Regions from separate parts of the Marinobacter sp. genome, predicted to be linked through region 1. Evidence: riboswitches for the same ligand, from Rfam matches in the RefSeq annotation. Region 1 holds a riboswitch; the other holds the start of a gene.

The links. Region 1 has a riboswitch for cobalamin ahead of ACO06L_RS13695 (ribonucleoside-diphosphate reductase subunit alpha). Riboswitches for the same ligand answer to the same signal wherever they lie in the genome.
Region 2: linked by a shared signal. The riboswitch ahead of ACO06L_RS15300 (TonB-dependent receptor plug domain-containing protein) and the one ahead of ACO06L_RS13695 (ribonucleoside-diphosphate reductase subunit alpha) in region 1 are both predicted to bind cobalamin.

What each region holds. Positions count from the first base shown of each region.
Region 1 is NZ_OZ245935.1:2,990,105-3,004,850, reverse strand. Features, by position in the region: gene ACO06L_RS13745 (ATP-binding protein) at 1-1,492, opposite strand, end outside; gene urtA (urea ABC transporter substrate-binding protein) at 1,790-3,061, shown strand; gene urtB (urea ABC transporter permease subunit UrtB) at 3,160-4,086, shown strand; gene urtC (urea ABC transporter permease subunit UrtC) at 4,096-5,304, shown strand; gene urtD (urea ABC transporter ATP-binding protein UrtD) at 5,304-6,062, shown strand; gene urtE (urea ABC transporter ATP-binding subunit UrtE) at 6,065-6,754, shown strand; gene ACO06L_RS13715 (aliphatic amidase) at 6,769-7,815, shown strand; gene ACO06L_RS13710 (AAA family ATPase) at 7,831-8,874, shown strand; gene fmdA (formamidase) at 8,976-10,208, shown strand; gene ACO06L_RS13700 (FmdB family zinc ribbon protein) at 10,214-10,567, shown strand; cobalamin riboswitch at 10,723-10,901, shown strand; gene ACO06L_RS13695 (ribonucleoside-diphosphate reductase subunit alpha) at 11,098-13,863, shown strand; gene ACO06L_RS13690 (ribonucleotide-diphosphate reductase subunit beta) at 13,895-14,746, shown strand, end outside.
Region 2 is NZ_OZ245935.1:3,360,050-3,374,795, reverse strand. Features, by position in the region: gene ACO06L_RS15330 (flotillin family protein) at 1-305, shown strand, start outside; gene ACO06L_RS15325 (DNA repair ATPase) at 381-5,582, shown strand; partial or broken gene ACO06L_RS15320 (transposase) at 5,719-5,868, opposite strand; gene ACO06L_RS15315 (ABC transporter ATP-binding protein) at 5,954-6,718, opposite strand; gene ACO06L_RS15310 (FecCD family ABC transporter permease) at 6,718-7,692, opposite strand; gene ACO06L_RS15305 (cobalamin-binding protein) at 7,679-8,563, opposite strand; gene ACO06L_RS15300 (TonB-dependent receptor plug domain-containing protein) at 8,594-10,432, opposite strand; cobalamin riboswitch at 10,568-10,790, opposite strand; gene ACO06L_RS15295 (putative nucleotidyltransferase substrate binding domain-containing protein) at 10,913-12,787, shown strand; gene ACO06L_RS15290 (3'-5' exonuclease) at 12,780-13,508, shown strand; gene msrB (peptide-methionine (R)-S-oxide reductase MsrB) at 13,576-14,746, opposite strand, start outside.

The sequences.
Region 1 (14,746 bases):
CGAGCTGATGGTCAGTAGCGATGGGGACAAATGGCCGTGCTGTGTAGAAACGGCCACCGGTTTTCCAGGCGATCAGAGGCGCCATGATCAGCGCGACTCCCATGGCGATAAAATGGGAAAGAGCCTCCGGATAGACGCCCAGTATGCCGGTGTGGCAGATGATGCCTACTACAGAGGCCGTCAGCATGGCACCAACCCCGACCGGGTTGATGTCGTACAGGTGGGCACGTTTGAACTCAATGTGTGCGGGACTGAGCCCCAGTGGTTTGTTGATCACCAGATCCGCCACCAGCGAACCAACCCAGGCAATGGCGACGATGCCGTAGAAACCCAGGGTTTCCTCAAGCGCCCGGTAAACACCCAGTTCCATCACCAGAAGGGCAATGGCGACGTTGAAGAACAGCCAGACAACTCGTCCGGGGTGGCTGTGGGTGAGTCGCGAGAAGAAGTTGGACCAGGCGATGGAGCCGGCATAGGCATTGGTAACGTTGATTTTGAGCTGGCAAAGAATGACGAATATGCCCGCCATCGCCAGGGAGATCTCGGGCGAATGGGTAATGTAATTGAAGGCGATCAGATACATCTGGGTGGGATCAGCCGCCTCCGAGGCGGTAACGCCCTGTTTCAGGGCAAGAACCGCAAGAAAGGAGCCCGCCAGGATTTTCAACATGCCGATCACAATCCAGCCAGGTCCGCCTGCCATAACGGCGGCCCACCACCGTCGTTTTTCCCGGGCATTGCGGGGTTCTGGAATGAAGCGCAGGAAATCCACCTGCTCGCCGATCTGGGCAATCAATGAGAAAACCACAGCCGCCGCAGCCCCGAACATAACGATGCTGAAGCCACCGGAATCAACCGGGTTAAGTCCCTCGAACTGTGTCCAGTCGCTGACTGAAGAGGCATCCGCGTAAACAATGAAAACAAAGGGCACCAGTTGGAGAAAGATGAAGGCTGGCTGGGTCCAGACCTGGAACCGGCTGATCGTGGTGATCCCGTGGATTACAAAGGGAATGATCACCACGGAGCAAATCAGGTAGCCCAGGACCAGTGGAATCCCGAACAGCATTTCCAGCGCCATGGCCATGATGGCGGCCTCGATGGCGAAAAAGATAAACGTGAACGAGGCGTAGATCAGCGAGGTGATGGTGGAGCCTATATAGCCAAAGCCGGCACCGCGAGTCAGCAGGTCAATGTCGACGCCGTAACGGGCCGCGTAGTAACTGATCGGGATGGCGGTGAGGAAAATCACCAGACTGACGGCCAGTATCGCGGCGACCGCATTGTCGAATCCGTAGTGGAGGGTAATGGAGCCGCCGATGGCTTCCAGTGCCAGAAAGGAGATGGCGCCCAGGGCTGTGTTGCTTACCCGGGCCGCGGACCAGCGCCGGGCACTCTTGGCGGTAAAGCGAAGCGCATAGTCTTCCAGGGTCTGGTTGGCTACCCACTGGTTGTAGCTGCGCCGAACCCGAAAAATATTCTGTCTTGCCGCCATGACTGCCTTGCCTTTGGTGTTTGAGTGCCCCGCGTTAGTGCAGCTTCAAGCTGAAATGCACAGGATGAGAAAGCCGGAACAATATCCGTGCCATAGACCGGTGCAGGGATGTTCTTCTTCTGCATGCCTGCGTTTTTAGCCTGTCCTGTTGGTTACAGGAATGCGTCAAATGACGTAGCGCGCTGGGGCGATTGCCGAATGGGCACCTGTACGGGTGCCGAGCAGAATGATTCTCGTGGGCACTGTGCTTTCGAAGGGAAGCGCGGATCCGGACTTCAAAAACTGCGAGGAATCACCATGGATACGACAGATCAAGCCGCCAACGGGCGGTCGTTCGGTAAGGGACTGGGGCTGAAAAAGAGCCTGATGACGCTGGCGGCTTCCGTCATGCTTGCGACGTCGGCACAGGCGGCAGTGCCGGCCACAGCAGAGGTCAACACGACCGGTCTGGCGGTGACGGATGACACTGTTACGGTCGGCATTCTGCACTCCATCACCGGCACAATGGCGATCAGTGAGATTGGCTCGGTTCAGGCGGAAAAGCTGGCCATTGACCAGATCAACGCCTCCGGTGGTGTCCTGGGCCGCCAGATTGAATTCGTTCAGGAAGACGGCGCCAGTGACTGGCCGACCTTCGCTGAAAAATCCCGGAAGCTACTGCGCCAGGACAACGTTGCTGCGATCTTCGGCGCCTGGACCTCGGCTTCCCGCAAGGCCGTTCTCCCGGTCATCGAGCAATACAACGGCATGCTCTATTACCCCACCTTCTACGAGGGTCTTGAGCAGTCGCCCAACGTGGTCTACACCGGCCAGGAAGCGACGCAACAGATTCTTGCCAGTATCGACTGGGCCGCAGAAACCAAGGGTGCCAAAAGCTTCTATCTGCTCGGATCGGACTACATCTGGCCCCGTACTTCGAACAAGATCGCCCGCAAGCACATCGAGGACAAGCTGGGCCTCAAGGTCTCTGGCGAAGAGTATTATCCGCTGGGCCACACCCAGTTCAACTCCGTTATCAACAAGATCAAGCTGCGCAAGCCGGACGTGATCTTTGCCTCGGTTGTCGGTGGCTCCAACGTGGCCTTCTACAAGCAGATGAAAGCGGCCGGTATCGATTTCACCGATGAGAAGCCCCTTCTGCTGACCATCTCCGTGACCGAAGACGAAATCCGCGGTATCGGCGGTGAGAACGTGGACGGCATCTACGCCTCCATGAAGTATTTCCAGAGCCTCGATAACCCCAACAACAAGGAATTTGTTGCGGCCTTTAAGGAAGCCTACGGCGATGACATGGTCATCGGTGACGTGACCCAGGCGGCGTATCTCGGCCCATGGCTGTGGAAAGCTGCGGTTGAAAAAGCCGGCTCATTCGACATCGACAAGATCCGTGAAGAGTTCGCAGGCATCGAGTTCACGAAAGCGCCAGAGGGTTACGTGCGCATCCACGAAAACCATCACCTGTGGTCCAAGACCCGCATCGGCCAGGCTCAACCTGACGGCCAGTACAAGGTTGTCTACGAGACCGAAGAACTGATGGAACCGGACCCGTTCCCGGAAGGCTACCAATAAGCCCGGACTCCTGGCGCCCCCGGGCGCCAGCATCCGTTGCCTCTGAACACGAGATTAAGGGTTTGAAGGGTAAGTTGGTCTAAAGGGGAGTAAGGGTCATGTTTGATGGCTACACCAGCAGTGAATTGATGTCGATATTTGCCATGCAGGGGTTTGCCGGGCTCTCCCTGTTTTCAGTGTTCGTACTGATGGCATTGGGCCTGGCCATCATCTTTGGTCAGATGGGGGTGATCAATATGGCACACGGGGAGTTCATGATCCTCGGCGCCTACACCACCTACCTGACATCCGGTTTTTTCCAGTCCTATCTGCCGAGCCTGTTCGGCGGCTACTTCTTCGTCGCCATGGTTCTGGCTTTCCTGATTTGTGCTGCCCTGGGGGCATTCGTTGAATGGCTCATGATACGGCGACTCTATCACCGACCACTGGATACCCTTCTGGCCACCTGGGGTCTGAGCCTGATCATGCAGCAGGCTTACCGATCCATCTTTGGCGCCCGGGAAGTGGGTGTGGACCTGCCCGAGTGGATGATGGGGGCGATCCAGGTGACTGACCTGGTGGAGCTGCCCATCAACGGTTTGTTCGTGATGATCATCGCGCTGTCCATTGCCGTGGGCGTGTATTTCCTGATGTACCGATCCGGCTATGGCAAGAAAGTGCGGGCGGTGGTTCAGAATCGACCCATGGCTGAAGCCGTTGGTATCAACAGTGCCGGTATCGACCGAGCCACCTTTTCCCTCGGGTGTGGCATCGCTGGCGTCGCTGGTGCTGCCTTCACCATGATCGGTTCCACCGGTCCGTCCTCTGGCCAGGCTTATATCGTAGACACCTTCCTGGTGGTGGTGTTTGGCGGTGCCCAGAGCCTGATCGGCACCATTGTGTCCGCCTTCGGTATATCCCAGGCCCAGTCCACAATGGAGTTCTTCCTCAGTGGTTCCATGGCCAAGGTGCTCACCCTGCTGGTCGTCGTCGGCATCCTGATGCTGCGTCCAGAAGGACTCATGGCCCTCAAGGTCCGTCGCTAGGAGATTGTCATGAAGAGTTCATCCCCATTGAAATGGTTTGCCACCCGCGAGGGACTGTATTACTTCGCACTGGCCGTGTTGCTGGTGGTGCTTTTGCCACTGGCGCTGGACCCATTCCGCCTGAACATGGTGGGCAAGTACCTGACCTACGCCTTTGTCGCCATTGGCCTGGTTATGTGCTGGGGCAAGGCCGGCATTCTCAGCCTGGGCCAGGGTGTGTTCTTTGGTCTTGGTGGCTATTGCATGGCCATGTTCCTCAAGCTGGAGGCCTCCACTCCGGAGGCCACCGCCATCCAGTCCACCCCCGGCATCCCGGATTTCATGGACTGGAACCAGCTCACCGAGCTGCCCTGGTTCTGGGAACCGTTCCACAGCTTCTCCTTCACCCTGCTTGCGGTGATCGGTGTGCCGGTTCTGCTGGCGTTCGTTATCGGCTTCGCCATGTTTACCCGGCGGGTGGGGGGCGTGTACTTCGCCATCATCACCCAGGCCATCGCCGCAATCCTGACGATTCTGATTATCGGACAGCAGGGCTATACCGGCGGTGTGAACGGCATTACCGATCTGCAGACGCTGAACGGTTGGGACATCCGAACTGATGAAGCCCGGACCATCCTCTACTTTGTCTGTGTTGGCATGCTGTTCCTCTGCCTGTTTGTGGCGCGCCTTGTCCAGAACCGGAAGCTGGGCCGCATCCTGGTGGCCATGAACGCCCAGGAAAACCGGGTGCGTTTTTCCGGCTATGACGTTGCCGCCTTCAAGATCTTCGTGTTCTGCCTGGCAGCGGCTTTTGCCGGCGTCGGTGGTGCCATGTTCACCCTGATTGTCGGTTTCATGTCGCCGTCGTTCATCGGCATCGTCGCCTCCATCGAGATGGTCATTTTCTGTGCCCTGGGTGGGCGGTTGTCCATCCTCGGCGCGGTCTATGGTGCCTTGCTGGTGAATGCCGCCAAGAGTGGCTTCTCGGAATCCTTCCCGGAACTCTGGCCGTTTGCCATGGGTGCGTTGTTTATCGGTGTCGTACTGGCCTTCCCGAACGGTCTGGCGGGCCTGTATCAGACCTACGTCATGCCCCTGGAAGACAAGATCTTCAAGCGCAACAAAGGTGCACAGCTGGAGGCCAAGCCCGCGGAAAAAGTCGCAGAGCCAAAGCCGACCGCTGAGAAGACTCCTGATTACGATCCGATGATCGATTCCTACAGCCCGGAGAAATCGTGATGAGTGCAGCCAAAAGCAAAAGTGGGGATTTCCTGCTGGCGGTCGAAGGCCTGACCGTGTCATTCGATGGCTTCAAGGCCGTGGATGACCTGTCCTTCTACCTGGATCCCAAGGAAATCCGGGTCATCATCGGCCCCAACGGTGCCGGTAAAACCACGGTTCTGGACCTGATCTGCGGCAAGACCAAGGCCACGTCTGGCTCCATCAAGTTTGACGGTAAGGAGCTTACCAAGCTCAAGGAGCACCAGATTGTTCACTCGGGTGTGGGCCGGAAGTTCCAGACCCCGTCGGTGTTCGAGGACCTGACCGTCTTTGAAAACCTTGAAGTGTCCTACCCAAAGGGACACAGCGTGATGGGCGCCCTGGGGTTCAAGCGCGACGCCGAGGTGATCAAGGCTGTGGAGGAGGTGGCTGAAACCATCTTCCTGACCGAGGCCCTGAATGAGCCGGCTGCTTCGTTGAGCCATGGCCAGAAGCAGTGGCTGGAGATCGGCATGCTGCTGATCCAGAAACCGGACCTGCTGATGCTGGATGAGCCGGTGGCCGGGATGTCCGTCACCGAGCGCAAGAAAACCGCCGAGCTGCTGAGGGTGATTACCAGGGACCATACGGTGCTGGTGATCGAGCACGACATGCAGTTTGTTGGTGATATCGCTGACCGGGTCACGGTCATGCATCAGGGCAAAGTCCTTTCCGAAGGGTCCATCGAGCACGTGAAATCGGACCCGAAAGTCATCGAAGTCTACCTGGGGCACTGATCATGCTGAGCATCAAACATCATTCGGTGGCCTACGGCCAAAGCACCATCATCGATGACCTCAACCTCGACGTGGCAAAGAACGAAATTGTCGCCGTGGTGGGGCGAAACGGCATGGGCAAGACCACGCTGATGAAATCCCTGGTGGGCATGACCCCCACGCGAGGCGGTGAAGTCAGCCTGGATGGGAACGACCTTTCCGGCCTGAAGAGCTTCCAGCGTGTGCGCGCCGGAATCGGTTTCGTGCCGCAGGGGCGGATGATCTTTCCGACACTGACGGTACGGGAGAATATCGAGACCGGCCTGGCCGCCGTGGGTGAGAAGAAGGTACCCGAGGACCTCTACGAGATGTTCCCGGTACTGAAGGAAATGCAGAACCGGCGTGGTGGCAACCTCTCCGGCGGCCAGCAACAACAGTTGGCTATTGCCCGGGCACTGGCCACCCGGCCCAAGGTGCTGCTGCTTGACGAACCCACCGAAGGTATCCAGCCCAACATTATCAAGGAAATCGCGCAGACCCTTCGGCGCATCCGGGATGAGCGGGGCCTGTCGATTGTGGTGTCGGAGCAGGTTCTGAGCTTCGTGATGGATGCGGCAGACCGGATCCTGGTGATTGAAAAAGGCGCGATTGTGCACGAAGAGAGCCGGGAAGAAGCGGATCAGGACAAGATTGCGAGCTATCTGGCGGTTTAACGAGGAGCAGAACGATGAGACACGGTGATATTTCCAGCAGCAACGATACCGTCGGCGTGGCGGTGGTGAACTACAAGATGCCGCGGCTGCATACCAAAGCCGAGGTGTTGGACAACGCCCGCAACATTGCTGACATGATCAAGGGTATGAAAGTCGGCCTGCCGGGCATGGACCTGGTGGTGTTCCCGGAATACAGCACCATGGGCATCATGTACGACAACGAGGAAATGATGGAAACCGCGGCCACCGTGCCCGGTGACGAAACGGCCATCTTCTCCGCCGCCTGTCGTGAGGCGAACACCTGGGGCGTGTTTTCGCTCACGGGAGAGCGACACGAGGATCACCCCAACAAGGCGCCGTACAACACCCTGGTTCTGATCAACAACGAGGGTGAGGTCGTCCAGAAATACCGCAAGTGTATCCCCTGGTGTCCGATCGAGGGATGGTATCCGGGAGACACTACCTACGTCACCGAGGGTCCAAAGGGCATGAAGATCAGCCTGATCATCTGCGACGACGGCAACTATCCCGAGATCTGGCGCGATTGCGCCATGAAGGGGGCGGAGTTGATTGTTCGCTGTCAGGGCTACATGTACCCGGCCAAGGAACAGCAGGTGATGATGGCCAAGAGCATGGCCTGGGCCAACAACTGTTACGTTGCTGTGGCCAACGCCGCCGGATTTGACGGCGTGTATTCCTACTTCGGCCACTCCGCGATCATTGGCTTCGATGGCCGTACCCTCGGGGAATGCGGTGAGGAAGACATGGGCATTCAGTATGCCCAGCTGTCCGTGAGCCAGATCCGTGATGCCCGTGCGAACGACCAGTCCCAGAATCACCTGTTCAAGCTGTTGCACCGGGGCTACACCGGTGTGCATGCCTCCGGGGACGGCGACAAGGGCGTGGCCGACTGTCCGTTCGAGTTCTACCGTACCTGGGTGATGGACGCCCAGAAGGCGCAGGAAAACGTGGAGGCCATGACCCGGAAGACGGTAGGTACCGCTGAGTGCCCGGTGGGCGAGCTCCCGTTCGACGGCAAGGAAAAATCCGCAGGGGCCTAAGCCCGGGAGGCGTTCATGCCGTTTATCAACGAACGGCTGGAAGCCAATCGGGAAACCATTGAAAAGAACCGGGCCGCCTCAGGCCCGGTTCGTGCTTCCCGGTTCCGCTTCGAGCCCGAGGCCGTGATGGCCAGACTGCGGGAAAATATCGTCGGCCAGGATGAGGCCCTGGCCGCCATGGAATCCGTGCTGGTGCGGATAAAAGCTGACATCGGCGAGGAAAACCGGCCGTTGGCGGTGCATCTTTTCCTGGGACCAACCGGCGTAGGAAAAACGGAAACCGTTCGCCTGATTGCCGAAGTCATCCACGGTAATCGCGATGGCCTGTGCCGTATCGACATGAACACCCTGGCCCAGGAGCATTACGCCGCAGCCCTGACCGGTGCACCGCCGGGCTACGTGGGCAGTAAGGAAGGCCACAGCCTGTTCGATCTGGACAAGGTACAGGGCTCGTTCAGCAAACCCGGCATTGTGTTGTTTGATGAAATCGAGAAAGCCAGCAAGGAAGTGGTGCGCACGCTGCTGAACGTGCTGGACACCGGTCGGCTGGTGTTTCCCTCCGGCAACCGGGAGATCGACTTCCGCAACACCCTGATCTTCATGACCAGCAACGCCGGTGCGCTGGAGGCGGAGACGTATGAGCAGAGCTACCAGCGGGGCTGGCGTCGCTGGCTCGGTTTATCACCCGGCAACGGCGAGGCCATTCGCGATACCGCTCTGCGCCGGCACTTTGACCCGGAATTCCTCAACCGGATTGATCAGATCCTCACCTTCAACCGACTTACCGACAACTGGCTGGACGCCCTGCTGGACATTGAGCTGGCGGGCCTCAATCGCCGGTTGTCCAGAAAGCACGCCGAGCTGTCGCTGTCGCCTGAGCTGCGAGAGGAACTGTGCCGTGGCTACGACGCTCGCTATGGGGCCCGGGAACTGCTGCGGGCTTTTCGCCAGCGGCTGGAACCCGCCGTTGCCCGGGCGTTGCTGGCGTATCCGGACTGTCGCCGGTTTGAAGCTAGCCTGCAGGGCAGGAAGGTCACGGTGCACCAATACGTCGAATGACGTAGGCACCGGGGGCATTTCGCGAATACCTCACAGGGACGGGATTTCGGATAGTAAAGCCGTTACCTAATCGTGCAAGCCAACACCAAGGAGCGCCCGTTATGGCTGAAACCATTATCAAGATCGATCTGAACAAGTCGGCCTATGAGAACGACAAAATCCACAACCGCTGGCACCCGGATATTCCGCTGGTGGCTACCGTCAAGCCGGGCGACGATTTCATCGTTGAGTGCTATGACTGGACCGGCGGCCAGATCAAGAACGACGACAGCGCCGACGACGTGCGCGATGTTGATCTCAGCCAGGTTCACTTCCTGTCGGGACCGATCGGGGTCGAGGGCGCTGAGCCGGGCGACCTGCTGGAAGTCGACATCCTCGACATCGGCACCTTCGAAGAGAGCCAGTGGGGCTTTAACGGGTTCTTCTCCAAGCAGAACGGCGGTGGCTTCCTGACCGAACACTTCCCGGAGGCCCAGAAATCCATCTGGGACTTCAATGGCATGTTCACCAAATCCCGCCATATTCCCAACGTGGAATTTGCCGGCCTGATTCACCCGGGCCTGATCGGCTGCCTGCCCTCCAAAGAATTGCTGGACACCTGGAACAAGCGTGAGGCTGGACTGGTCGCGACCGATCCGGAGCGTTTGCCGGAACTGGCAACACTGCCCAACGGTGAGACCGCCCACATGGGCCAGATGACCGGCGACGCGGCCAAAGCTGCCGGCGCCGAAGCCGCCCGTACCGTGCCGCCACGGGAACACGGTGGCAACTGTGACATCAAGGATCTTTCCCGTGGCTCCAAGGTGTATTTCCCGGTGTACGTGGACGGGGCCGGCCTCTCTGTAGGCGACCTTCACTTCAGCCAGGGCGACGGCGAAATCACGTTCTGTGGCGCCATCGAAATGGCCGGCTGGATTCACCTGCGGGTAAACCTGATCAAGGACGGCGTGAAGAAGTACGGCATCAAGAATCCGGTGTTCAAGCCCAGCCCGATCAAGCCCCGTTACGACGACTATGTGATCTTCGAAGGCATCTCCGTAGACGAGGACGGCGGCCAGCATTACCTGGACGTTCATGTGGCCTATCGTCAGGCGTGTCTGAACGCCATCGAATACATGACCAAGTTCGGTTACACCAAGGCTCAGGCCTACGCGATTCTGGGTTGTGCGCCGGTGGAAGGCCACATTAGCGGCGTGGTGGATATCCCGAACGCCTGCGCCACGCTCTGGTTGCCGACGGGCATCTTCGACTTCGACATTAACCCGTCCGCCGATGGTCCGCAGAAGAAAGTCAGCGGGGGCATGGACGTACCGCTGTCGAAAGATAAGGAGTAATCGCCATGCCCGTGTATGACTACAAGTGCCGTGAACATGGCCTCTTTCACACACTGGCCACCATGGAGGATGCGGCCAAGCCGGCGCAATGCCCCACCTGCAAGGCCATGTCGCCGCGGGTGATCGTATTGCCATCCCACATTGCCGCCATGGACCCGGCCAAAAGGGCGGCTGAGGACCGGAACGAGCGATCCCGGCATGAGCCGGTGTTTTCCACCGCAGACCGAAGGGCGAATGATAAGGAGCACAGTCGCGCCTGCGGCTGTGGTTCCCCGAAACCTGGAAAGTCCATGCTGTTCTACACCGCTGACGGGAAGAAGATGTTTCCCTCCATGCGGCCCTGGATGATCAGCCACTGATTGGCTGACTTGAAACTGTCACGTGTTTGGCCCCCTCTCCGGGGCCTTTTTTATTGCTTCAGGTTGTCCCTTCCGAATATCGTGTATATAGTGTTTCTATCCTTGGTCAAATACCAGATGTAGTGATCAGTGCGTAACCAACTCGGTCAACGTGTGATCATCTCAGTCATTCTGGTATCGGGAATCCGGTGAGAATCCGGAACTGACGCGCAGCGGTATTGGGGAACGAGCGTGGCATCAAGACACTGGTGAAAGCCGGGAAGTCGCCACACGAGGCCGAATCTATCGATTCACGCCCCTGAGTCCGAAGACCTGCCAGGGAGACAACTGCACCTTCGCGTTTTAAGGTGAGCAGACCGGATTCAGGCCAGACGTGTAGGTCGGATTAGCGAAGCGTAATCCGACACCCCTGTCTGCGCCAGGCCGCTTTTGTCGGATTACGCATGCGCTAATCCGACCTACGGTGGCACTCCGATTCTCTGCCTACGCGATGGTGAAAGGATTTCAACGCGTATTCAGGAGAACACAGCATGTCCGCCTCAGCCCTGGCCGAACCCCGGCCAACCTCGCACACCGATACCGAATCCCTTCAGGTCATCAAACGCAACGGCACTCTCGTGGGCTTCGACCCCTCGAAGATCAGCATCGCCGTAACCAAAGCGTTCCTCGCTGTTGAGGGCGACACCTCCGCCGGCTCCGCCCGTATCAATGACGCGGTACACCGGGTGACCGACCAGGTTATCCAGGCGATTGGCCGTCGCCTGAAGGCCGGCGGCAAGGTGCATATCGAAGACATCCAGGATCAGGTGGAACTGGCCCTGATGCGGGCCGAAGAACAGAAGGTGGCCCGCGCTTACGTTTTGTATCGGGAAGAGCATGCCCGCGAGCGCGCCCGCCATGCCCCGGTTGAGGCGCACCCCCATCTGACGGTGAAAAAGACCAGTGGCGAGATTGCTCCGCTGGATCTGGGCCTGATGAAACTGCAGGTGGAGCAGGCCGCCACAGGGCTGGAGGGCATCGACGGTGATTCCCTGGTGGACGATGCCCTGACCAACCTTTACGACGGCATCGCCGAGGAAGACGTGCTGTCGGCCTTGATCATGACGGCCCGCAGCCGGATTGAGCGGGAGCCGGACTACAGCGCGGTCACTGCACGCCTGCTCCTGGAGCAGCTTCGCCTGGAGAATGCCGCTGCCCTTGGCCTGCCCATCAGTCTGCCCTTGGCGGAGATTTATCCACAGGCCTTGAGTGCCTTTATCGAGGCAGGTATTCGTTATGAACTGCTGGACGAGGCCCTTGCCGCTTTCGATCTTGAGCGTCTTGGGGCTGCGCTGAAGCCAGAGCGTGACCTGCAATTCGGCTTCCTGGGCCTGCAAACCCTTTACGACCGGTACTTCCTGCACTGGAACAAGGCCCGCCTTGAGCTGCCCCAGGTATTCTTCATGCGCGTCGCCATGGGCCTGGCCCTGCGCGAAGACGACCCGAATGCCCGCGCCATCGAGTTCTACAATCTGCTGTCGTCGTTTGACTACATGGCCTCCACACCTACGTTGTTTAACAGCGGTACCCGGCATTCCCAGTTGTCCTCCTGTTACCTGACCACCGTTGGCGACGATCTGGAAGACATCTACGGCGCCATCCGCGATAACGCCATGCTGTCGAAATGGGCTGGCGGCCTGGGCAACGACTGGACCCCGGTACGGGCACTCGGCTCCCACATCAAGGGCACCAACGGCCAGAGCCAGGGCGTGGTGCCGTTCCTGAAAGTGGTGAACGACACCGCCGTGGCCGTGAACCAAGGCGGCAAGCGTAAGGGCGCGGTGTGTGCCTACCTGGAAAGCTGGCACCTGGATATTGAGGAATTCCTGGAACTGCGCAAGAACACCGGTGACGAACGCCGACGCACCCACGACATGAACACCGCCAATTGGGTGCCCGACCTGCTGATCGAACGCATGCGCGAAGACCGGGACTGGACCCTGTTCTCCCCCAGCGATGCGCCGGATCTGCACGACCTGTACGGCAACGCCTTCCGTGAACGCTACGAGCATTACGAAGCCCTCGCAGAGCAGGGCAAAATCAAGCTGTTCAAGAAAATCCCGGCCAAGCAGCTCTGGCGCAAGATGCTCACCGTGCTGTTCGAAACCGGCCACCCCTGGATCACCTTCAAGGACCCGTGCAACCTGCGTTCTCCCCAGCAGCACCGGGGCGTTGTGCACAGCTCCAACCTGTGCACGGAAATCACCCTGAACACCAGTGCCGACGAGATCGCTGTATGCAACCTCGGTTCCGTGAACCTGGCGGCCCACATTGCCAACGGCGAGCTGGACGTGCAGCGCCTGGAAAAAACGGTGAACACCGCCGTGCGCATGCTCGATAACGTTATCGACATCAACTACTACGCCGTGCCCCAGGCCCGCAATTCCAACCTGAAGCATCGCCCGGTAGGTCTCGGCCTCATGGGTTTCCAGGACGCGCTCTATCAATTGGGCCTGCCGTATTCCAGCCCGGAAGCGGTTGAGTTTGCCGACGTTGCCATGGAGCAACTCAGCTACTTCGCCATCCGCGCCTCGGCTTCGCTGGCGGGTGAGCGAGGCGCCTATGAGAGCTATGAGGGCTCACTCTGGCAGCAGGGCACCTTGCCGATCGACTCCATCCAACTGTTGAAGGAAAACCGCAGGGAAGGGGACCTGTCTGTGAACACCAACGCCCGACTGGACTGGTCTCCCGTACGCGAACTGATCGCAAAAAACGGCATGCGCAACAGCAACGTGATGGCCATCGCGCCCACGGCCACCATCTCCAACATCGTGGGCGTGTCCCAGTCCATCGAACCGGCATACCAGAACCTGTTCGTGAAATCGAACCTCTCCGGCGAGTTCACCGTGGTCAATCCCTCGCTGGTAAGGGATCTCAAGGCAGAAGGCCTATGGGACAACGTGATGGTGAACGACCTCAAATACTTCGACGGTTCCGTGCAACAGATCGACCGCATCCCGGCGGTACTGAAAGCCCGCTACGCCACTGCCTTCGAGATCGATGCGAGGTGGTTGGTGGAAGCCGCTGCCCGCCGCCAGAAATGGCTCGACCAGGCCCAGAGCCTCAACCTGTACATGGCCGAGCCCAGTGGCAAAAAGCTGGATGCCCTGTACCAGCTGGCCTGGGAACGTGGGCTGAAAACTACCTACTACCTGCGCTCTCTGGGTGCCACCGGCGCTGAAAAAACCGCCCCGGTTGCCGCTCCCCAGCCACAGGTATGCAGCATCGACGATCCGGACTGCGAAGCCTGTCAGTAACTGCTCACTTAACGATTTCGAGGCAAAAACCATGCTTGATTGGGACGACGAACCAAAAACTGAATCCAAGGCGGCGCATCCCGGCGCCCCGGCCCCGGTGAATGTGGACGACAAACGCGTCATCAACGGCGAGACCGACATCAACCAGCTGGCGCCGTTCAAGTACCCCTGGGCCTGGGAGTACTTCATGAACGCCAACAAAAACCACTGGACCCCCCTGGACGTGAACATGGCCCAGGATGTTCATGACTATCATCACCGGCTGACAGCGCCAGAAAAGCACGTGTACGAGAACGTGCTGGCTTACCTCACCACGTCGGACATCCTTGCCATGCGCAACATCGGCCTGGCGGTGATGGAAAAGATGAGCGCGCCGGAGCTGCAGATCTACCAGGCCCGCCAGGTGTACGAAGAGGCCATGCACACCTGGGCCTACCAGCACTGCATCGAAACCCTCAACCTGGACCAGAGCGAGATCTACAACCGCTACCGGGTGGTACCGGCGATCAACGGCAAGATCCAGATTGCCAATCGCCGGCTGGATGCGGCCATGCGCCCGGATATGAACCTGCGTAACAAGGACGACCTGCAGGAATTCATCATGTCCTACCTGTTCTTTGCGGCGGTGTTCGAAGGCACCTGGTTCTACAACGGCTTCAGCCCCATTTTCGCCCTGCAGCGCCGGGGTCTGATGCGCGGCACTGGCGAGCAGCTGCAGTACATCCTGCGGGACGAGGCCATGCACTTCTCATTCGGCCTGAAAGTGGTCAACCAGATCGTGGAAGAGGAGAACATCACGTTCGATCCGAAGGCCGTGCGTGAGATGTGGGACGAATCCGAAGCCGCCGAGAAGGCCTATGCGGACTACATCCTGCGGGATCCG
Region 2 (14,746 bases), 370 kb from region 1:
TGATGAGCCGTAACCTTGACATCCACCGCGACGAGACTATGTCTCGGATTGAGGCCAACGTTCGAATCAGCGAAGCGCAGGCCAAAGCTATGGGCGAAGCGTTGGCCAACGCCAAGATGGAATTCATTGGTGGTGACGGCGATGTCTTCAACAAGGTGGCTCAGGGTATCGGCTACGGTCGAGCCGCTGATCACTTTTTGAAGAACGCTTCGAGCATGACGCCATTCGTCAGCTCCATCATGGAGAAAATCATGAATGGCGGGTCAGCCGGTCGTCTCAAGACCGACAACGACACAACGGAGTAAGCTCGATGGCCGGCAGACGGATGTCTGCCGGTCCCTGCCCCTATACCAGATGCAAGGATCAAGGAACGTCAGCCCATGGCAGAAACTCTCTCCACCGAAGCCATCATCCGTGAAGGTGGCACATTCGCCACGCTCAAAAAACGGCTAACCGATCACTCGAGCGCTCTGCGTTCCACCGTCAGGTCGCTTAATGAGGAACGTGAAGCCAAGTTTGGTGCGTCCAACATGGATGTGCTGGGCAGGGTGCGTGCTCGAACCCCTCACAATTGCATTGCAAGGGATGTGGTCCGGCTCGGTGAGTTTCTGCTTTTTGGGTTCAACGTTGAGCATGGTCTGAAGCAGACCGTCGAATTATCCGAAGTTTTCAGCCTGTACCGGCTGGAAGAGAATGCCGGCAGCTGGGAGATCACTCTCTCAGCGGTGACCGGGTCGTTTCTGGAAAACGATAAATTCCAGACGGATTTCTCGTCCCTGTTCCGATTTCATAAAGAAGCCCGCCTGATTCAGCTGGTCACCATGGATGGTCGGCTGCTCATGGTCTTCCAGGTGGGCGATCGCGGCGACCACCTCAAGGTTTTCCGCTGGTCGCTCAACAACGATGGCTCCGTACGGAGCTACATCGATGATCGAGGCGCGGACGATTTCCGGCTTCCGGCCCGCTTCGACTTTGAGTGGACGCAGTTGAACCGTGAGCACATGGTGCAGGGCGTTTCCCCACACTATTCGATTGAAGACCAGCTGTTCGTGGACAATACCGGCGGTGCGATCACCTTCAAAATCGAGAACAACACCAGCACTGGTGAGGGTATCTTTGAAGATCCCGTGGAGGTGGCGAGTCAGTCGCTAAGCGATGGCGTGTTTGAATACGCCCGCCGGGGCAGTATTTTCCTGATCCGGATAAAACCCTACGGCGAGAATCTGACACGCTACTATGTGTTTAACCCCGCCGAGAAAGTCCTGCACCGGCTGGATGCCCTCGCCGGATCAGTACGCACACTCCCCGAAAACCATGGTCTGGTTTTTCCTGGCGGCATTTACCTTTACAGCGATGACCTGAAAACCGTCGATGTACCTGCCGGACTGCGCTTCAAACGCATGGTTGAAGCCCCCAACGGGGAAGATGTGCTTATCATCTTCTACGCGCCTGAATCCGGGGCGGTTGCCTTGGTTCGCTATAATCTGATCACCCGCAACACGGCTCCGCCGATAACCGGGCACGGCTATGCTTTGTTTGATGGCGGGGAGCTGGCTGTCTTTACAGCAGACGGAAAGCCCTCGCAGGTCCACCCGGTCCAACTGTGGAAAACGCCTTTCGAATCCCAGGCATTTTATGCGGATAAAACCACGTCGGACGATTCAGAGCTGGGACGTATTGGCAACCCAGAGCTGGTGAGCGGAATTGCTGACCTGTATGAGGTGGTCAAACTCGCCGATCTTGAAGATGCGGGTTTGCGGCATTTCGATACGCTGATCAAACGAGTGGACAAATTACTCGATCAGCGTTTCTGGTTACATGAGCTACACTTCGCGCCCATCAATACGGCACTGCACGAAGTACGCTCCACCGCCGAGCTGGTGGTGGACGAATATGAAAAAGTTGAAGCCGTTCGTGCCCAGTCGAATCGAGCGCTCAACGAGGCGGACAAAACCCTGACAATATTGATTCAGGAGACTCGACCGGAGTCCTGGCGCGAGCCCCATCAATTTGTTACTCACCTCAAGAAATTGCAGGACCAACGAGGCCTGGTGCGCTCGTTGTCAGAGCGTCGGTATATTGATCGGGCCCTCCTTGAAACCCTGGACAACAAAGCTGCCGAAGCTGTCGACAAGCTGGCCGACCGCACGCTGACGTTTCTTGCCAAGCCCGAAGCCCTGGCAAAGTACACAGAGCAGGTGGACGGCCTGCGCGAACAGGTAGAAGCATCTGAAGATCGCAAGGAATTGCAGAAGCTCGTGGAGGAATACCATGAGATTACTGATGGCCTCGATTTCGTTCAGGAGCTTCTGTCTTCCCTGGCATCCGACGATACCGAGCAACAGGCCGTTATTGCGGATAATTTGTCTTCGCTGTACTCACGGATCAATCAGGACAGGTCGCGTGCGGAAATCAAGCTCAATGATTGTGGCCGCGCCGAGGCGAAAGTTCAGTTTGCCTCCAAGTTACGGTTGTATGAACAGAGCCTGGCCAACGGCGTGCACACCGTAGCCACGCCGGATGACTGTGACGGGCTGCTAGCTCGCATGCTCAACCAACTGCAGGAAATCGAGAGCCAGTTTGGTGAATATGATGAATTTCTCAACGCCCTGATCGAGCAGCGGGAAACCACCCAGGAAACGATTGAAGCCCGCCGGCAGCAACTGTCGCAGGAGCGTCAGCGCAAGGCCGCGTCTTTGAAAGAGGCCGGCCAGCGAATTCTGAACAATCTGACCAAGCGGTCGGATCAGTTCAACGAAGTCGCCGAGGTTCATACTTTTTTCGCCAGCGATGCCATGGTTGCCAAGGTCAGGGAACTTACGGGGCGCTTACGAGAGCTTGACTCGCCCCTGGAAGCTGATGATCTGGAGTCGCAGCTCAAAGCCGCACAGGACAACGCCCAGCGCGCGGTGCGCGATCGAGCGGATATTTACGAGGATGGCGGTGCCATTATCAAACTGGGGCCCAGACACCGGTTTTCTGTCAACCGACAGGAGCCTGCACTTACCCTGGTGCCTGCAGAGGACGGCCTTCGTCTGCACATCTCTGGTACCCAGTTCTACGAAACTGTGAAAGATGAACGCTTAAAGAATCTCGATGACTGCTGGGGTCTGCACACTCCGGCTGAAGCGCCCGATGTCTATAAAGCCGAGTATCTGGCATACCGATTTATGGAGGCCGTGGACGCGGGTCAAATCGAAAGCGTGGACTGGAATGATTCGGAAGGGCTGGAAAAAGCCGTCAAACAGTTCGCCAGCCCCCGTTACCGTGATGGATACGAAAAAGGTATTCATGACCATGACGCGGTCAGGATTCTGGAAAAGCTCGGCCCCGCCAAGGCCGAAGCAGGTCTATTGAGATTTGCGCCGCTGGTTCGGGGCGCCGCTCTGGTGTTCTGGTGCTTTCAGAGCCTTGGTTACCGCCAACGGGTACAGGCAGAAAGTGCCAGCGCGGGCGTGCTGCAAAATCTGATGCGCTCCAGTGATCTCATGTCTCGCCTGCAGCAGTCTGTTTGCGCTGAAATGGCAACATTTATCGAACAGCAAGATCTCGATTTTGAGGGCTGGGTCACCGAGCAGGCTGCGGATTACCTGTGTCTTGCGCTGGCACACGATCCGAAAGTCTTTGAAGTGTCCACCGTCGGCAAGGACCTCGAGAAGCGCTTCAAGAGTTATGTGACGAAGCAAAAGCAGCAACAGGTGCTGGATCAGGTCATTGCCGAAGCGAAAAGCGATGCCAATCGACTCTGGCAAACATTGCTGGCCTGGTTGCGAGCTTTTGCACGACAGGACGGTGAAGCACTTAGCGAACACTTCTGTCCAGAAGCGGCAATGATGCTCATCGCCGAGAATGGCTTTTCCGTGGGCGAGTTCTCGCCGCGCAATGCCAACCTGACGTTCCAGATTGACGGGCTGCTTGGTCGTCACGAGCGCCTCAGCGAGCAGAGCCTCGCGCTGGCTTTGGATGAATTCGAAACACGCTTACGCAGGCATATAAATGATCGCTTGCCGCGCTGGGAATCGCTTCAGAAGATTCGGCATCAGATGCTTGAAGAACAGCAGGACCGCTTGCGCGTTGAGGAATTTACTGCGAAGCCGCTTACCTCGTTCGTCCGTAATAAGCTCATATCACAGGTTTACCTGCCGCTGGTGGGGGATAACCTCGCAAAGCAGATGGGTACCGTCGGCGACGACCGCCGCACAGACCTGATGGGCCTGCTGATCATGATTTCTCCGCCCGGTTACGGTAAGACCACACTGATGGAGTATGTGGCCAGCCGGCTCGGATTGATCTTCATGAAGATCAACTGTCCATCACTGGGGCATGACGTGACCTCGCTGGACCCGGAGCGTGCACCCAACTCAACCGCCAAAACCGAGCTGATCAAGCTCAACCTCGCGTTCGAGATGGGCAACAACGTCATGCTGTATCTGGATGATATTCAGCACACGCATCCCGAATTCTTACAGAAGTTTATCTCGCTGTGTGACGGTACTCGTCGCGTCGAGGGTATCTGGAATGGCAAGACCAAGACCTATGACATGCGCGGTAAACGGTTCGCCATCTGTATGGGCGGTAACCCCTACACCGAATCTGGCGAGGTATTTCAGATTCCAGACATGCTGGCTAACCGTGCCGATGTTCGAAATCTCGGTGATCAGCTAAGCGGCATGGAAGATGTCTTTGCGCTCTCCTATCTGGAGAACAGCATGAGTTCAAATGCGGTGACGGCTCCACTGGCTTCCAGAAGCATGGACGACTTTTATCGTTTTGCTGACCTTGCGGCTGGAAAAGAAGTTAACAGTGCTGACTTTGACCACGATTACAGCGCGGCAGAGCGCGAAGAGATCGTGGCTGTTCTCAAGCGTCTGCTGCGTGTTCGCGATGTCATTCTCGCCGTTAACGAGACCTACATTTCCTCCAGCGGTCAGCACGACGCCTACCGAACCGAGCCGCCTTTCAAGCTGCAGGGCAGTTATCGGAATATGAACAAGCTTGCCGAGAAGGTCACGCCGGTGATGTCGGAAGTGGAGCTCGAGCAACTGATTGATGACCACTATCAAGGCGAAGCGCAGCTGCTCACCCAAGGCGCCGAAGAAAACCTGCTCAAGCTCAAAGAACTTCGAAGCGCGATGTCCAAAGCAGAGCAAGCCCGGTGGGAAACCATCAAAGCCAGCTATCGCGCCAGGGTGCAGGCTGGAGGTGATGGTGACTCTGGCGAAAAGATGGTCAGGCAACTGGTGGGCATTAGTGATCACATCAAATCATTAAGCGATTCTGTCTCGACAGCGGCGACCCGTGAAATCCCTCAAACTAACTGGGAGCCCATTGTCGAAAGGCTTCAGACTGCTCTTGGCTCGATCAATGTTGCCCCGGAAATTACGTTCCAGGGGCCTGACGGAATGCGTGAGGCTTTGTTGTCGTTGGCTGAAGTTTACGGCCAATCCATCACACCACTGGTGAAGGTCCTCAGAAGTAAAACCTCTCTCGAGCTGAAATCCTACCGGATGCTGGAAAAGCTCAACGAGCAGCTTGCAGCTCTGGAGCAAGATTTACGAATCAGAGCTGAGAGCTCCGAATAAACCATCAAGGCAAGGTGTCCTAAGAGCCGCCATCCCTTGATGGTCAGATTGAGCGCACAGTACAGCCGGTTCATCCCAGGGGAATCCGGCTGATACCGCTACACAGAGTCACTGATGCCAGCAATTCGGCTGGCTTTACAGCTTTTTTTTCGATCCCATCCGTTACTAGTTTGTGATACAGGCTCAGCCCAGCATACATCTGCTTCAGGCGCCGGTTTTCCTCCTAAAGCTCCTTGAGGTGCTTCACACCAGAGACTTCCATGCCTCCGGACTCAGATTTCCAGTTGTCAAAGTCCTAAAATCCACCGAGACAACAGAGGCATACAAAACTAAAAGGCGTTGCCATGGGTGCCGCCGAGTCTGCTGCGTGGTTAGCCCGGCACAAACACCGGAAAGCCATCCAGTTCAGCCGAAAGCAAGCGCTGGCCAAAAAGGCTCTCAAGCGCCGAGGTAACGAGCATGTCGCGGGCCGGTCCCCAGCAGGCCTGGCCGTCGGGGTACAGCAGGAGGATCTGGTCGCACCATCGGGCGGCCAGATTCAGGTCGTGGAGGCACATAAAGACTGCCCGGTCGCACGCTGCCTGCTGGCGCAGCAGCTTCATAACGGCGGTCTGGTGCTGTAAATCCAGGTGATTGGTGGGTTCGTCCAAGAGCCAGATTTCCGGGCTTTGGGTCATCAGGGTGGCAATGGCTACCCGCTGGCGTTCGCCGCCGGATAGGGTGTTCACCAGGCGATCTTTCAGGTGGATCACGTCCAGGGCTTCAAGGGCTCGTTCTGCAATCGCCAGATCCTCACCACTCTCCATCTGCCAGGGTGACAGCCAGGGGTGGCGACCGATCAGGGCGGTTTCCAATACAGTTGCCGGGAATCCATCCTGCCGGTCCTGGAATACCAGGCCCATCTGTTGCGAGACGCTCTTGCGGCGGATGTTGCCCAACGGCGTACCATCGAGCAGCAGTTGTCCGCTTCGGGGCTCCCGCAATCCTGCGAGGGTATGGAGCAAGGTGGTTTTGCCCACGCCGTTGGGGCCCAGCACGCCCCAGACCTGTCCCGGTTCGATGGCCAGATTCAGAGGAACGCCTGAGCTGCGGCCCGGAATGTCGATGATCAGCGCTTCGGTGGTCAGGCGTGTCATCATCGGCTCCGATACAGCAGGTACAGGAAGGTCGGCACGCCGATCAGCGCGGTGATCACACCAACCGGCAACTGTTCCGGTGCGATGATCACCCTCGCCAGGGTGTCTGCAAGCACCAGCAGCGTGCCGCCGGCCAGTGCGCAGGCCGGCAGAATCAGGCGCTGGTCGTTACCTAGCACCAGCCGCAACATGTGCGGCACCACCAGGCCAACGAAGCCAACCGAACCGGCCATGGTGACGGCGGTTGCGGTCAGCAGGCTGGCCATCAGGTAGATCGACCATTCCAGTGGTCGCACCGAAACGCCCAGGGCCGCCGCCTGTAGGGAACCCCGGGCCAACACGTTCAGGGCTCGGCCCAGCGGAAACACCATCAGGCATATGAGAACCAGAATGATCAACCCCGGCCACGGCGTGGCTGCATGGGAAAGATCGCCCATCAGCCAGTACAGCATGCCCGGCAATCGGCTGGCCGGAGTCATCGAGAGGATCAGGGTAATGATCGCTCCCCAGCCGGCGGCGACCACCACACCGGTAAGCAACAGCCGAGAGGGCGTCCAGCTGCCACTGCCGTGGGCCAGGCCAAATACCAGCAGGGTGGCCAGCATGGCACCGGCAAACGCGGAGCCGGATACCAGAAAACCGGCAGCACCGGCCAGCATGGCCAATAACGCACCCACTGCCGCGCCACCGGAGAGCCCCAACACGTAGGGATCGGCCAGGGGGTTTCGCAACAGTACCTGCATCAAAGCCCCGGCCACTGCCAGCAAACCGCCGGTTGCAAACGCGCTCAGGGTTCGAGGCAGACGCAATTCCAGAATCAGCGTTTGCTGTAACTCTGTGCCACTGCCGGTAATAACACGCAGAGTGTCTTCAAAGCTGATGGCCGTGCTACCGATACTGACGGAGAGCAGGGCCGCCAGAAATCCCGCCAGCAACAGGATAAGGAGTGGTTTGTACGGGTTAGAGGTTGGCACGGGCCTGCTCCAGGGTCTGGCACAGGTGTCTGGCGCCGTCTGCCATACGAAGCGTCGGGCGCGCCAGCAGATCGGGCGGTTCGAGGAAGAGGTTGCCGGCGGCTACCGCTGCCAGGCCCGGAAACTCACGCCAGGCTTCCAGCCATGCCGTGTCACCCGCCGACCCGGCGGTGATAATGGCTTCGGGGTTGGCTTCGAGAACCGCCTCCCGACTGATCCGGGGCACCAGCCTTGGCAGCTCACCGAACACATTAACGCCGCCGCACAGGGTTATGGCCTTGCTGATCAGCTCGTCCCGGTTCACGGTCATCAGTGGCTGGTCCCATATCTGGTAGAACACCTTAACCGGTCTGGCATCGGCATACTGCGCTTGCAGCGTGGCCATTTCTGCGCGAAACGCCTCGGCCCGTTCATTACCGAGGTCGGGCGAACCCGTCAGCAACGCCAGATCCGATACCGCCGCAGCAATGTCGTCAAACGTTCGCGGGGCTAGCCAGAATACGGAAATACCAAGGTCCGAAAGCCTTTCCAACTGGCTGCGGGAATTGCCATCCACCCAGGCCACCACCAGGTCCGGTGCCAGCGAAACAATGGCTTCCAGGTCCAGGCGATTGCTGTCGCCCACCTGCGGCAAATCCGCAGCTTCTGCGGGATAGTCACTCCAGGCACTCACCGCCACCACCCTGGCACCGGCGCCAGCAGAGAACAACAGCTCGGTGGCGCCCGGTGACAGGGAGACAACGCGTTGCGCGGGTTCCGCCAGGCATACACGCTGGTTCAGCGCGTCGCTTACACAGGGCCCCACCGCCTGTGCCAACAAGGGCGCAAGCAGAGACAGCACACACAATGCAGCGAGCCCGGGGTGCCTCATAGAGGGTGGAAGCCTCTCAGATCGGTGAATTTACTGCTGGAAATCATAGCGCACCGAGGCCATGAAGGTTCGGCCGGCGGCCAGATAGTCGAAAGGCGCGAAGGTTGCGCTGTCATAGCCGATGCTGGTGGCATAGCGACGGTCCAATACGTTATCGACCTTGAACGAGGCCGACCAGCCAGGCTGGAAGTTCCAGGCTGCCCTCAAGTCCACAGTGCCATAGCCTGGCAGCAGGCTGGTATTGGCTGCATCGTTATAGCGATCACTCTCGGCGATAAAGCTGGCTCCCACAGACCACTGAGAAAACAGGCGATCAATATCCAAACGCACATTCTTTTCCGCGCGACGCGGTAAACGGGCGCCGGTATCGCGGTTCTCGGTATCCGCGTAGGTTACCGCTGCCGCCAGATTCCAGTTAGCAGTCTCGATACCGGAAGAAACCTCAACGCCACGGATTCTGGCCGTTTCGACGTTTTCCATGGTGCCCTCAAACGTCACCGGGTCAGAGACATAGGTAATCAGGTCTTTCACATCGTTCTGGTAAATCGCAATGTCCCAGAACCAGCGATCGTAACGCCCGGAGAAACCGGCTTCGACCATCTGCCCCTCTTCCGCATTGAGGTCGGGATTACCGGTGTAGAACGGCACCGTCAGGTAAAGATCATTAAAGGTTGGTGCCCGGAACGACGTTGCATAGCTGAGGCGAAAACGATGGGCGCGGTCCAGCTGGTGACCAAAGGCCACACCGCCAGTCTCCTCTTTGCCGTATGCCTCGTTGTCATCAAGACGCAGACTGAGCATCAGATCGGTGGCATCAAAGTTCAGACGACCCTGGCCAAAAACCGCGCTGTTGGTCCGGCTGTCTTCTGTGAAATTGCTGGTGCCATCCACTTCATCAATCATGACTTCCGTGCCCAGAACCAGCTCATGAACACCGGCCGTCAGGGTGTTTTCCCAGCGCGCTGAGCGAGACAGTGTGTCGAAAGTACTGGGATTGGCTCCGAAGGTATCCTGTTCGTCGCGGGCTTCCGAGAACTGGATCCGTGTGCGCCAGTAGTCACTTGCAACCGCTTCCAGATGTAAGCCCATGGCACGGATCAGGAAATCGGTATCACCGCCTTCAAACTCGGTGTTACCTTCGGACTGGAACACGGTCAGCCCTGCGCCGCCACCCTGGTCAAAACTGTGGCTCAGCTTGGCCAGGCCGCCGGTGTTCCGAAAGCCCTTGTCTTCACCGCCATCTCTCAGATTGGTGCCATCGGTGTCCGAATAGACGCCACTGGCCAAGAACGAGGAACGGCCTTCCCGGCCAGCCAATCCAGCGGTAACCTCACGGGTTTTATGGGAGCCCCCTTTTAGTTCGCCCCAACCCTGGCGCCCGGCTTCAGGTTCCAGGGTGAACGCCTGGATGACACCACCCACCGCATCGGCACCGTAGAGCGAGCTCTTCGCGCCCCGCACCAGTTCAACCCGTTCCATCAATTCCGGAGGCAAAAACTGCCAGGGCGGGATGCCCGCAGAGGCAGAGCGCAATCGGATACCATCAAGAAGCAGCACTGTACCTGAGCTCCCCGCGCCCCGCAGGAATACGCTGGTGGTCTTGCCGTAGCTGCCGTCCGACACCACATTGATCCCCGGCTGGGCGCGCAGCAAATCGCGGAATTCCGCGGGCTGTTGCCGATCAATATCCCCCTTCTCGATGACCGTAACCGAAGACAAACTCTCACCAACGGTCTTTGGCCCCAGTGTCGCGGTAACCACGATTGGATCCAGGGCATCGGATTCCGGGGCAGACTGGGCCGAGACGGCCATAGGCAGGGCGGCCAGGGAAACGCCGGCCAATACAACAGGGCATTGAATTCTGAACATGAAGCTTGCTCCGCACTCCGCGCGCACCCGCACGGGAATCTGGGTTTTGTTGCGGAACAGGGAATGGGGGCAGGCGGTAGACTGGTGTCAGGAAAGCGGAACCGGCATATCACCCACCCAGGTTGCCCACCGCAACATCGGGTGTTTTTCCAGGCCGGTCTCCGGGCTGGCAGGCGGAACCCTGGGTTCCCGGGCAATCACCTTCCCATGTCTTGGCGACACAGTGGCGCACAGATTGCCGTTGTCCTGCTTACCGTTGCGGGGGCAGCATCGGACTCGCACTGGCTATGCCAGGCTCACCGATTTCCCGTTTCACCCGTCGCGCTTTGCGACGGGCACCTGAAAAAAGTGTGGCAAGGCTAGCAACACCGGGGTAAGCGGTCAATGAAATCCATCAAAGGTCGACATGGTCGCAGGCCTCTGCCACTGCTATATTCCATGACTGACAAACACTTTTTCTTCGCCAGAACAGGGAGTTTTATGCAGGCCGAGCTGGTCGACATCCGCAATCACATGGCTCAATACCCGCCGTTTGACGAGATGACCGAGGAGCTGCTCGACAGGGTGGTTGGCGACATAGAGGTTGTCTACTTCAAGGCCGGGAGCCAGATCCTGGAACTGGGTGACCCGAGCAGCTGGCTGTTTTACGTGCGCAGTGGCGCCGTTGAAATCTATCGGCGAACCGGAGAACTCTATAACCGGATCAGTGAAGGTGAGGTCTTTGGCCAGTTTGGTCTTCTGATGAACAGGAAAGTGCGTTTCCCCGCCAAAGCCCTGGAAGACACCCTGCTATACAAGATCCCCTACGACACCTTCCAATACCTCTGGGAAAACGACGACAACTTCGCCGATTTCGTCGAGATTGAAGACCGCAGCCGCCTGCGCTCTGCGGTTTCCCGCCGGGAAAAATCCAACGAGCTGATGACGTCCAAGGTCACGCGGCTGATATCCCGGGAACCGGTTATGGCACCCTGCACTGTCCGGCTGCAGGAAGCCGCCCGGATCATGACTGAGAACGGTGTGTCCGCGCTGCTATTGATGGATGAGGAAGGTGAAAAACCTCGACTCCAGGGCATCATCACCGACCGCGACCTGCGTACCCGGGCCCTCAGCGAAGCACTGGCCTCGGAAACCCCCATCAGCGAGATCATGTCTGAAGACCTGATCACCATCCGCTCGAACATGTTCATATTTGAAGCCATGCTCACCATGTTGCACAACAACGTGCACCATCTTCCGGTGATGGACGGAGACGAGGTTCGTGGCGTGATTGCGCTGTCTGACATCGTGAAATACGAGAGCCAGAGCAGCCTGTACCTGGTCAGCAATATCTATCACCAGCAGGATGTAAAAGGCCTCAAGAAAATCAGCCTGGATGTGCGCGACAGCTTCGTGCGTATGGTGAACGAGGATGCCAACTCCCACATGATCGGCAGCGCCATGGCCGGCATCGGGCGCAGCTTTACCCAGCGCCTGCTGGAACTGGGCGAAGAGAAATTTGGACCGCCGCCGGTGCCTTACTGTTTCATGGCCCTTGGCTCCATGGCCCGGGACGAGCAGCTGGTGGTCACCGACCAGGACAACGCCATGATCCTGGACGACAGCTTTGTGCCGGAAGCCCACGACGAGTACTTCCGGGCGCTGGCCAAGTTCGTCAGCGATGGACTGGCCGAGTGTGGCTACTCCTATTGCACCGGCGACATCATGGCCACAAACCAGAAATGGCGGCAGCCTCTGAGCGTCTGGAAGGGCTATTTCACCGACTGGATCGAGAATCCAAAAGCCGAAGCCCTGCTTAACAGCAACATTTTCTTTGACCTGGATGGCATCTACGGCGAGACCGAATTCGCCGAGCAACTGAAGGCCCTGGTGGCCGAAAAAGCCAGCAACAGCCAGCGGTTCCTTGCCATGATGGCCCGCAACGCCCTGAACCGAACGCCGCCAATTGGCTTCTTCCGGACCTTCGTGCTGGAAGAAGATGGCAAGCAGCAGAAGACATTCAACCTGAAACGCCGGGGAACGGCGCCCCTGTCTGATCTGATCCGGATCCACGCCTTGGCCTGCAAATCCCGCGCACAGAACTCCTTTGAACGCCTCAAGGCCATTGGCAACACCAAGCTCCTGATGGAAGACGATCTTGGCAACCTGAGGGACGCCCTCGAGTTCATTTCCATTGTCCGGATCCGGCATCAGGCCCTGGCGATAGAAGCCGGGCGGGAGCCAGACAACAATGTTCGGCCGGAAGACCTTTCACCCTTCGAGCGCAGCCATCTCAAGGATGCGTTCCAGGTGGTCAACAATGCCCAGAAATTCCTGAGATTCCGTTACAACGCCCAGGTGGCCCGTAATGTCTGATGCCTCTTCTGGCGAGCCGTCCGTTCACAGCCTGCCTTGGCCAGAGCAATACCAGGCCCTGGCCCAACAGAGCAAATCACCGATTCTGAAAGCGTTTTATGAGAGCGGCTGTCCCTCACCCGACACGCCCATTTCAGAGGTCCGGATGCTGGCCATCGATTTCGAGACCACCGGGCTCGATGCCAGCCAGCACTCCATTGTCAGCATCGGTCTGGTGCCCTTTACTCTGGACGGTATTCAGCTGTCCCAGGCAAAACACTGGGTCGTTCGCCCGAAACTGCCCTTGCACCAGACGTCAGTAACCATCCACGGCATCACCCACAGCGACATCGACGAGGCACCGGATCTGGAAGAGATTCTGGGGGAGTTGTTCAGCTATCTGAACGGCCGCATCCCGGTGGTTCATTACCGGAACATTGAGCGCTCGTTTCTGGATGTGGCCCTGCGCTGGCGACTCGGGGAGGGCATACGTTTTCCGGTTCTTGATACCATGGCCATCGAAGCTCACCTGCATCCGGATCGCAACCCTTCCCGGTGGCAACGGCTGATGGGCAAGAAGCCCGTATCAATCCGGTTGGCCGACAGCCGGCTGCGTTATGGGTTGCCCCATTACGCAGCCCACAACGCCCTGATTGATGCCATTGCCACGGCGGAGTTGTTGCAGGCGCAGGTGTTACATCATTTCAGCCGGGAAACCCGGGTGGCGGATCTGTGGTTGTAGTGTGATCGTCGGATTACGCTTCGCTAATCCGACCTACTTGTTAATCCGACGTGCGCAGGTACTGCAGTTACTGGCTTGCCATGTCGGTTTCCGGTTTGACGTCGTCAATCCACTTGCCATAGCCGGCCTGTTCCATGTCCTCCAGGGGGATAAAGTCCATCGCCGCGGAGTTCATGCAGTAGCGCAACCCGGTTGGCGCAGGGCCATCGTTAAAGACATGGCCCAGGTGGGAATCCGCGTGGGTACTACGGATTTCCGTGCGGGTCATGAAGAACGAGTTGTCCTCACGTTCCACCACCGCGTCTGGTGTGATCGGCCGGGTAAAGCTCGGCCAGCCGGTACCGGATTTGTACTTGTCGCGGGATGAGAACAGCGGCTCGCCCGAGACAATATCCACGTAAAGCCCCGGCTTCTTGTTGTCCCAGTACTTGTTATTGAACGCCGGCTCGGTGCCGTCTTCCTGGGTGACCTCGTACTGCATATCGGTCAGGCGCTGCTTGAGCACATCCTGAGCGGGCTTTTCAAAGCTTTCCGGGTCGAAGCCACTGCCCATCTGACCGGGTTCTGTTTTGGTGCTTTCATCGCCCACCAGGTCGTCACTGGCATCCACCGTGGCATTCTCCTGAAACCGGGTGTAATCAAGCTCGTAATCTTCGCCATACACCTTCTCGATAAACTGATAGCGGCCAGAGTTGAAGGTGTAGAAGTTGTAGCGCACCGGGTTCTTGTCGTAATAATCCTGGTGATATTCCTCGGCCGGGTAGAATTTCTTGAATGGCACGATTTCGATCACCACAGGTTTCTCGTAAACGCCGGAAGCCTCCAACTCTGCAACGGCCGCTTCGGCCAGGCGCTTCTGCTCAGGGTTATGGTAGAAAATAGCCGGTCGATACTGCTGGCCACGGTCCACAAACTGCCCCTGATTATCGGTCGGGTCCATCATCCGCCAGAGCGCCTGCAACAAGCCCTCGTATGTCATTTCGTTGGGGTCGTAATAGACCTGTACCGCTTCGGTATGGCCAGTCTGCCCCGAGGCAACCTGCTTGTAGGAGGGGCTTGCCTCTTTCCCACCAGAATAGCCCGAGACGACTTCCACCACGCCCGGCACCCGCTTCTCGTACCCGGCCTCGACACACCAGAAACAACCGCCAGCAAAGGTTGCCACGGCCAGACCCGGTTGGTCCGGTGCGTATTTGCTCATTTGCGACTCCGACTTTTCGGCAACCGCGTAGGTGGTG